Regions from separate parts of the Listeria sp. ILCC792 genome, predicted to be linked through region 2. Evidence: riboswitches for the same ligand, from Rfam matches in the RefSeq annotation. Region 2 holds a riboswitch; each other region holds the start of a gene.
The links. A riboswitch is a leader RNA that binds a small molecule or an ion and turns the genes downstream of it on or off. The one in region 2 is predicted to bind S-adenosylmethionine.
Positions count from the first base shown of each region.

Region 1: linked by a shared signal. The riboswitch ahead of metE (5-methyltetrahydropteroyltriglutamate--homocysteine S-methyltransferase) and the one ahead of CFS60_RS08195 (methionine ABC transporter ATP-binding protein) in region 2 are both predicted to bind S-adenosylmethionine.
Region 3: linked by a shared signal. The riboswitch ahead of CFS60_RS11800 (MetQ/NlpA family ABC transporter substrate-binding protein) and the one ahead of CFS60_RS08195 (methionine ABC transporter ATP-binding protein) in region 2 are both predicted to bind S-adenosylmethionine.
Region 4: linked by a shared signal. The riboswitch ahead of CFS60_RS09520 (homoserine O-acetyltransferase) and the one ahead of CFS60_RS08195 (methionine ABC transporter ATP-binding protein) in region 2 are both predicted to bind S-adenosylmethionine.

Region 1 is NZ_FYBO01000014.1:2,272-4,470, reverse strand. It holds gene metE (5-methyltetrahydropteroyltriglutamate--homocysteine S-methyltransferase) at 1-804, opposite strand, end outside; SAM riboswitch class I at 894-1,001, opposite strand; partial or broken gene CFS60_RS12465 (MFS transporter) at 1,057-2,199, opposite strand, start outside.
Region 2 is NZ_FYBO01000006.1:86,861-89,059, reverse strand. It holds gene CFS60_RS08200 (methionine ABC transporter permease) at 1-251, opposite strand, end outside; gene CFS60_RS08195 (methionine ABC transporter ATP-binding protein) at 248-1,270, opposite strand; SAM riboswitch class I at 1,350-1,455, opposite strand; gene CFS60_RS14055 (hypothetical protein) at 1,523-1,657, opposite strand; gene CFS60_RS08190 (cell wall metabolism sensor histidine kinase WalK) at 1,764-2,199, opposite strand, start outside.
Region 3 is NZ_FYBO01000012.1:63,700-65,898, forward strand. It holds gene CFS60_RS11795 (pyridoxal phosphate-dependent aminotransferase) at 1-596, opposite strand, end outside; SAM riboswitch class I at 749-859, shown strand; gene CFS60_RS11800 (MetQ/NlpA family ABC transporter substrate-binding protein) at 1,031-1,849, shown strand; gene CFS60_RS11805 (methionine ABC transporter ATP-binding protein) at 1,862-2,199, shown strand, end outside.
Region 4 is NZ_FYBO01000008.1:44,346-46,544, forward strand. It holds gene CFS60_RS09515 (Mur ligase family protein) at 1-121, shown strand, start outside; gene CFS60_RS09520 (homoserine O-acetyltransferase) at 118-1,227, opposite strand; SAM riboswitch class I at 1,329-1,428, opposite strand; gene CFS60_RS09525 (alpha/beta fold hydrolase) at 1,539-2,199, shown strand, end outside.

The DNA.
Region 1 (2,199 bases), on a different contig from region 2:
ATGGTCGTGAACGAAATCCAGTCCAATCGCATCCACCGGCAATTTTACAACCGCCTCATACGCGTCCACACTTTCAAAATACGTTTGCAAAATCAATTTCGCATGTGGCGCCGCTGCGCGTAATTCCGCGTACACCTCTTCAAAAAGTGCTACTTCTTCTTTTGCTAAACTCGTCGCAAGAATTGGTTCGTCTAGTTGAATCCATTTCGCGCCCGCCGCATCTAGCTCTTCAATAATCGTTTTATAAAGCGGTAAGAACTTCTGAACTAAACTCGCGAAATCATTTTTATCGGCACCTTTTCCAAGTTTCAAATAAGTAATTGGCCCAATGATGACCGGCTTTCCATCAATACCTAGCTCCTTTTTCGCTTCTAAATAAGCTTTTAGCGCCCTATTCTCTAAGAGTTTCGGCTCCACATCGTCAAGCTCTGGAACGATGTAATGGTAATTCGTGTTGAACCATTTCGTCATCTCAGAAGCAACCGCCGTATCGTTCCCGCGCGCGATGTCAAAATATGTACGTAGCGACACCTCGTTCGTAAAATTCCCAAAACGTTTCGGAATCACACCAAACGCCACACTCAAATCAAGCACATGGTCGTACAGTGTAAAATCATTGACCGGAATAATCTCAATCCCTTTTTCTTTCTGTTTGTTTAAAGCAGCCAATCGAATCGCCTTTGTTTCAGAAAGAAGTGTATCTTCTGAAATTTTGTTATTCCAAAAATTTTCTAACGATTTTTTCCATTCGCGATTCTCTCCAAGACGTGGATACCCTAAATTTGAACTAAGTACTTTTACCATTTACCTCATCCTCTCTTTTTTATGACGCGAAAAAGCCTCCCTAGATAGAGAGGCTAAAATAATTCGAAAATAAACGAAAAATTAGTTCTCTCTTATCTTTCAAAGCAACATGCTTTGCAGGATTTAGCACCTTTTCAAAAAACTTGAAAGGTTGCCGGGTTTCATCGGGCCAGTCCCTCTACCACTCGTTATAAGAGTTTCATATTTAATTTACATATCAAATGTATTGAAATCATAATACCAAAAATAAATCTATGCTGTCAATCTTTTTTTTGAAAATAATAAAATTCCTCCCAAAATAAGAAGCAGAGCAATCGTAAAATAAAAGCTCCTCGGGCCGACCATAGTAATCAAAGCCCCCGCTACACTCGGCCCCAAAATACTCCCCACACTAAAACACATCCCCACCAAAATATTTCCAGCAGGAAGAAGATCAAGCGGCGTCAAATCCGTCATATATGAAAGCCCAAGTGAATAAAGCGATCCCACAAGTATCCCGAGCACAAAGAAAATCACAATAAAAAGCACACTACTCGAAACAAATGCTGTTAGGAAGAAAACGAGACCACCTAAAAACGTTAAAATTGGCAACACGCGCCCGCGCCCCATCCGATCACTAAAAATCCCAATTGGAACCTGAAACAAAATCGTCCCTACCGAGAAAGCAGAAATAATAAACGTAATCATATATGTTTCAATCCCAAACCTAAGCCCCACAATTGGGAAAGTCGCGTTTAAACCCGTCTCCAAAACACCATATAAAAAGGGTGGTATCATCGCTACTCAAGCAATTTTCATCACATCAGAAAAACGCTTCATACTATCGAAAAAAGAAATTTTGCGAATTTCCGTCCCTTCCGAAATAAATTCATTTTTCAGCGTCAAAATTAATCCCCACGCCAAGAGAACTAACACACCGGAAATATAAAATGGCAAATTAGGACTTACATCCATCAAATTCACAAGCTGCGGTCCAACCGCAAATCCAAGTGAAAAAAACAAGCCATAAATCGCCATATTCCTGCCACGTTTGCTCGGTTCCGTCGTAGCTCCAATCCAAGTTTGCGACGAAAAATGTAGCATATGATCCCCCACACCAATAACAAGACGCAGCAAAAACCAAAAATACAAATTAAACCACATCGGGAACAAAAATAGCGCCACCGCAACTAATCCCCCGCCAACCACAATAATCGGCTTAAATCCAAATTTATGTAGCGGCGCTTCAATAAATGGCGACACCAACAAAACTCCAATATAAATCCCCGTCGCATGAAATCCATTCACACTCGAACTAATCCCCATTCCTTCAAAAATAATCGCAATCAGCGGCAACAAAAGCCCTTGTGACAGCCCCGAAATCGCCACTATAACCGTCAAAATCCAAAACTTCCT
Region 2 (2,199 bases):
TTTGTCATTGGTAAAAGTAGCACGATTAGGATAATGAATGGAATCGATCGGAATACGTTTACGAGTATTGCTGTAATCCAATATAAAATTTTGGCAGGCATTCCTTCATTTCGATTCGTTAAAAAGAGCAATAAGCCGAGTAAAATACCAAGTATGAAAACAGCAACTAAAGAATAAAGTGTCATGTAGAGCGTTTCTTGCGTGTAGCCCCACATCAGTTGCCAGTCAACGTCTGGGAAGAGTTCCTTCATCCTTCAATCACCTCTGTTTCAATCTTCAAGTCGCGTAAATGCTGAATCGTATTTTCAATTTCCGCGTCGCTACCTTCAATTTGCACGTAAAGCGTCCCGTAAGCGCCGTTTTGCGTTTGCGTTAAGCTTCCGTGAAGCACGTTTAGCGACACATCATGTTGTTTTGCGACTTCCGAAATGACCGGCCTTGTCGCATTTTCACTCATGAAGAGCAGTTTAACGAGCTTGCCTTCCGAATAGTTTTCAAGCAGTAGGTGAATTAATTCTTCCGTTTCATCTGATTCTGTGACTTGTTCAATGAACCGCTTCGTCACAGGCTGTTTCGGATGTTTGAAAACGTCTAAAACGTCGCCTAACTCAACCACTTTCCCAGCCTCCATAACGGCAACTCGGTTACAAATTTTACGAATAACGTGCATTTCATGTGTAATAACGATAATCGTCAAATTTAAACGCTTGTTAATATCTAGTAGGAGCTCTAAGACTTCATCAGTCGTTTGCGGATCAAGTGCGCTTGTCGCTTCATCACAAAGTAGTACAGTTGGGTCGTTAGCCAGTGCCCTCGCAATTCCAACGCGCTGTTTTTGTCCACCGCTCAGTTCCGACGGGTAAGCATCTTCTTTACCCTCAAGTCCGACTAAACGGATAAGTTCGTTCACACGATTTTTTCGTTTTTGTCCGCGTACGCCTGCAATTTCTAGTGGGAACGCAATGTTGTCAAAAACGGTTCGCGACCATAGCAAATTGAAATGCTGAAAAATCATCCCAATTTTTTGCCGAGCCTTCCGAAGTTCTCTCCCGCGGATTTGGCTTACTACCTTGCCGTTTACGTCAACTTGTCCTGCTGTTGGAAGTTCCAAACCATTGAACAGTCGAATCAGACTACTTTTCCCCGCGCCAGAGTAACCGATGACACCGAAAATCTCGCCTTCTGCAATTTCCAAGCTAACGTCATCGACCGCCCGCACTTTATTTTTTCTTGTCGCATAATCTTTTACCACATTTTGGAGTGTTATCATTCGCTTCACCTTTTTCTCTCAATGTAAAAAGCCTTCCTGCATGAGCAGAAAGGCACGAATTTAGCGTTGTACGACTTTCTTCTCATCTTTCAGAACCAATCTGTTCTGTATGAATTAGCACCTTAAGTGTTTACTTAGGTTGCTGGGCTTCGTCGGGCATATCCCTCCACCACTCTGGATAAGAATTAAATTATAATTGGCGCGCTTGAAACGCGTCCTGTTTTTTCATATTACATTTAGAACGCTGTTTTGTCAACAGTAAATTTCAGATTTATGTATCGAGGAAATGCTTTCGGATAATCCGGGGCTCGTTTGATAAGTATAATAAAAGACAGCAATGACCGTTAAAATAGCAATCGACATAATAAAAAAGCTTTTCTTTGTCATTTTTTCCCCTCCTAGCTTAAATTTTACTTCCTTAAGCTAAAAACGCGGGAAAGAAATGGGAAAGAAAAGCTAAAGATTGAATCAATATGAGCTTGAAATTGCTCGTTTAAATTAATGGTAATTTCACGGTAAATGTTGTCTTATGATGTTTACTTGTCGCCATCACAAGGCCGCCGTGGCGTTCCACGATTGATTTTGCAATCGCAAGGCCAAGACCCGTGCCTGTCGTCGTACGATTTTTATCGACTTTATAAAAGCGGTCGAACAAATGTGGCAAATCAAGCGCGGGAATTTCCTCACCGTAATTAATGACATCAATCACCGCAAAGTCTTCTTCTTTTCGGGCAACTAAATCGATATGTTGATTGCCTTCCCCGTATCTAAGGGCATTTGAAAACAAGTTTTCAAAGAGGCGCATAATCTGATTGCCGTCACCGCTCACAACTAAATTGTCCGCCTCATAAGTTTCAATGATTTCCATGCCCTTATCACGTGCAAGTCCATCAAATTCTGCGACAAGTTGGCGGAGCAGCTCGACCATA
Region 3 (2,199 bases), on a different contig from region 2:
ATCTCATTTTCCTTAGCAAACGAGACGGTGTCTTCGAAAAACTTCTCTGTAGCGATAGCGCCCGTTGGATTGTTCGGATAATTTAAATACATCAACTTCGCATCTGACCGCGTCGCCTCATCTATCAAAGCATAATCCGGTAGAAATTGATTTTCCTCCAAAAGAGGCATTAATGTATACTCGGCGTCCGCTAAAACCGCGCCAGACAAGTAATCTGGGTAGCCAGGGTCAGGCAGGAGCATTTTTTCGCCGGGGTCAAGCAGACACATCGGCAGCTCCACAAGCCCCGTCTTCGTCCCAAACAAAATGGCCACTTCTTTTTCAGGATCTAGCGTCACCCCGTACTCTTTTTTATAAAAATTGGCAGCCGCCTCTTTCAGTTCTGCCTTGCCGCGAAACAAAGAATACTTGTGGTTTTGCACATCATCTGCGGCATTTTTTAGTGCTTCTACGATGTTTTGCGGCGTAGGCTGATCTGGATTTCCTTGTCCCAAATTGATGACATCATGCCCTTCTGCAATTTTGCGATTTACATTTTGTACTAATTTTGAAAAAAATTGCTCTGGCAAATTTTCGAGCTTTTTAGAAAATCTCATTTCGTACGCCTCCCGTTTTATGTTTCATTGTTAAATATCTTAAAGTTTTCTAGCAATTTTGTCTAGTCTAGAAATAAAAAACATTAAAAAAGCATTGACAATCACCTTAAAAATCGGTATATTTTTACGTAACAAGTTTTTATAATGTAGTTCTCTTATCGAGAGAGGCTGAGGGACTGGCCCGATGACGCCCGGCAACCTAACTTTTTGAAGTGAAGGTGCTAATTCCAGCAAAATGGTATAGCCATTTTGGTAGATGAGAGGAGTTCGAATAGGCAACACATTCAACTTCTCTATTCTTATGGTAGAGGGGTTTATTTATGTGCTAAAAACTTTTCTAGTACATAAATACAAGGCGAAACGCTGTGTCCACACTCTCAAGCTAGAATGTTTATAAAAATTTAAATTTAGACACATTTAGGGAGGAATTTTTAATGAAAAAGAGAACTAAAGGAATTTTGATTGCATTTACTGGCGCGGCACTACTTGCACTTTCTGCATGTGGTGGCGGGAAATCCGAAACGTTAAGCACGGAAAAGATTACAATTGGCGTAACGGGTGGACCTCACCAACAAATTGCGGAGGAAGTGAAAAAGTTAGCTAAAAAAGACGGGCTGGACATCACAATTAAAACGTTTGACGATTATAACACGCCAAACACTGCGCTAAACGATGGGGATTTAGACGCGAATAACTACCAAACGATTCCGTTTTTAGATGCACAGAAAAAAGATAAAGGCTACAAAATCGACCAAGTCTTTAAGACAGTTGCTTTCCCAATGGGCATTTATTCCAAAGATATTAAAGACATCAAAGAGCTTAAGAAGGGGGATAAAATTGCGGTTCCAAATGATCCTTCGAACGAATATCGTGGCTTAAAACTTTTTGAAGACGCTGGTGTCATTAAGTTGAAAGACGGCGTGGAAGAAAAAGCAACGAAAAAAGATATCGCGGAAAACCCGCTCGATTTAGAAATCATCGAACTTGAAGCTTCGCAAATTCCAGCGCAACTTGGTGAAGTAAAAGCAGCTGCCATCAACACCAATTTTGCGATGGGCGCTGGACTCACCATTAATGATGATGCGATTTTCCATGAACCAACGAAAGACAATCCGTACCCAAATGTTTTTGTCGTAAGAACTGAAAATAAAGATGATGAAGTTGTCGATACACTTAAAAAATATTACCATTCTGATGAAATTAAAAGCTTCATTGAAAAAGAATTTAATGGGTCTGTTGTACCTGCATTTTAGGGAGATGTAACCATGATTAAACTAGAACATGTCAGCAAGACTTTTAATGTTAACGGGCGAAGCGTTCAGGCGGTGAAGGACGTTTCGCTTTCCGTCCAAAAAGGTGAGATTTACGGTGTTGTGGGTTATAGCGGCGCTGGAAAAAGTACGCTTGTTCGTTGTATTAATTTTTTAGAACAGCCAACTGAAGGTACTGTGCATATTGCAAACGACAATCTCGCACAACTTTCGGCGAAAAACTTGCGTTTCGCGAGACGTAAAATCGGAATGATTTTTCAAGGCTACAATCTACTTAAAACGGCCACTGTATATGAAAATATCGCGCTACCGCTTAAACTTGAAGGTTTAAA
Region 4 (2,199 bases), on a different contig from region 2:
CCTCTTGCGCGACATTTTGACGGAAGATAGTTTGCTCGTGTTGAAGGGTTCTGTGACGGGTAGCGATTTCCATAAATTGGGTGGCTTGCTGAAAAGGGAATACCAAAAAAGAGAAGGCTAAAATGCCTTCTCTTCTGTTTTTTGAAGCAAAAACTCGGATAGGATTGGGGCGAATTTTGGGACTTCGGATTGGACTAAAAAGGCGTCGTGTCCGTAGTCGGAATCAATTTCGTGGTAGGAAACTGGGACGCCAGCTGTTTTTAAGAGTTCGAAATCGCGTCTTAGGTCGCGAATGCGGAAAAGCTGGTCGGACGTAATGCCAATTAAAAGGTAAGGCACTTGAATGTGCGTATAAGATGGCGCTGCCCCGTCTTGACTGCGGATGACATCGAACAGGTCAATCGCCTTTGTCAAATAAAGGTAGCTGTTAGCGTCAAAGCGTTCGACAAAGCTGTCACCTTGATATTGTAAATAGGATTCGATTTGGAAATGTTCTTTGGAGAAGGTGTCTTTTGAGCTTTCGTCCACTGTGAAGCGTTCAAAGCGCTGGGAGAAAAGTTCGCTTGTGCGATACGTCATCATGCCAACCATGCGAGCGGTTGCGAGGCCGCCTTCTGGTTGTGTGAGATAGTTGCCATCGTTGAATTCAGGGTCGTTTAAAATCGCCATTCGCTGGATAAGATTAAATCCGATGGCATCAGGGCTTGCCGCAAGTGGTGAGGCGATATTGATGACGGAACTGACGGCGTCCGAGTAGCTCACAGCCCATTCCGTTGCCTGCATGCCGCCCATTGATCCACCAATGACGGCTTTTAATTTTGTGATGCCAAGCGTTTTGATGAGTTCATATTGAACGCGAACGATATCTTTTACACTAAAACGTGGGAATGATAGGCGATACTGTGCGCCTGTGTCTGGATTGACGGACGAAGGGCCTGTCGAGCCGCTACAGCCGCCAAATACGTTTGTGCAAATAATAAAATAGCGCTTTGTGTCGAGTGCTTTTCCTGGGCCAATGTAATCGTCCCACCAGCCTGGTGCGTCAGTTTCGTGATGCTTCGCCGCATGGGCGGTTCCGGTAAGTGCATGTTCAAGCAAAATCACATTTGTTTTATCATCATTTAGTGTTCCGTAGGTTTCATAACCGATTTCAATCGGCTGAAGTCTTGCTCCGTTTTCCAAAATAAAAGCTTCTTTTTGAAATAATAATTGTTGTTTTAATCCCATTTTTAGACACCCTTTCATGAAGTTGATACGTGCGGAGCGTGCAAAAAACCCCTCCTAGCAAAAAATAAGCCAGAAGGGGTAGATATGTAAGAACGACTACCGACTTATCTTTCAGAATTAACTGCTGGAATTAGCACCGTGATCATTTGTCCGGTTGCTAAGGCTTCATCGGGCCAGTCCCTCCGCCTTTCTTGATAAGAAAACATATGAAATTAAGTTTAATCATAAGCGTGTTCAGACAATTTGTCAAGCAGGCGGAAAAGTTGTTTTTCTGTTTTTTAGGCTGATAAAATGGAGTAGGGGTGCTGGAAATGAAATTTAAGATTGTTAAACGAAAAATTCACGATATTCCAGTTTTGGAAATTACGAGTAAGACGAGCGTAGACAAGCCGCTACCTTTAGCGATTTATTATCATGGCTGGCAGACAAGCAAAGAACTCGTTTTAACACAGGGGAGAAAGCTAGCGAGTCGAGGGTTCAGGGTGTGCCTTCCGGACGCGCCAAACCACGGTGAGCGCCACCAAACTGTGTCCTCGGTCATTTCCTTAACATTTTGGAACAGCATTCAAGGAAATTTAGCAGAATACGAATTTATTCGCGACCATTATTTGGCGCAAAGTCTCACGACAGAAATTTTTGTCGGCGGCGTTTCGATGGGCGGCATTACCACGTGCGCGCTCCTAACGCATCACCCTGAAATCAAGGCAGCAGCTTGCATCATGGGCGAACCAAGCCCACTCAGTTTTCGCGCCCGCACCATTAGCCGGGCTAGTGAACGCCAAATTAAACTCCCGAGTGATTATGCGGATTTACTCGCTTGGCAAGAAAACTACGATTTGGATGGAAAGCCAGAAACCTTAGCGGGACGCCCGCTTTATATTTGGCATGGCACAGAAGACTGGAAAATCCCAATTGAAACCGTAAAAAACTTCGTCAAAAAAAATGCACCTAAGCCATACGGCGCAAATATTA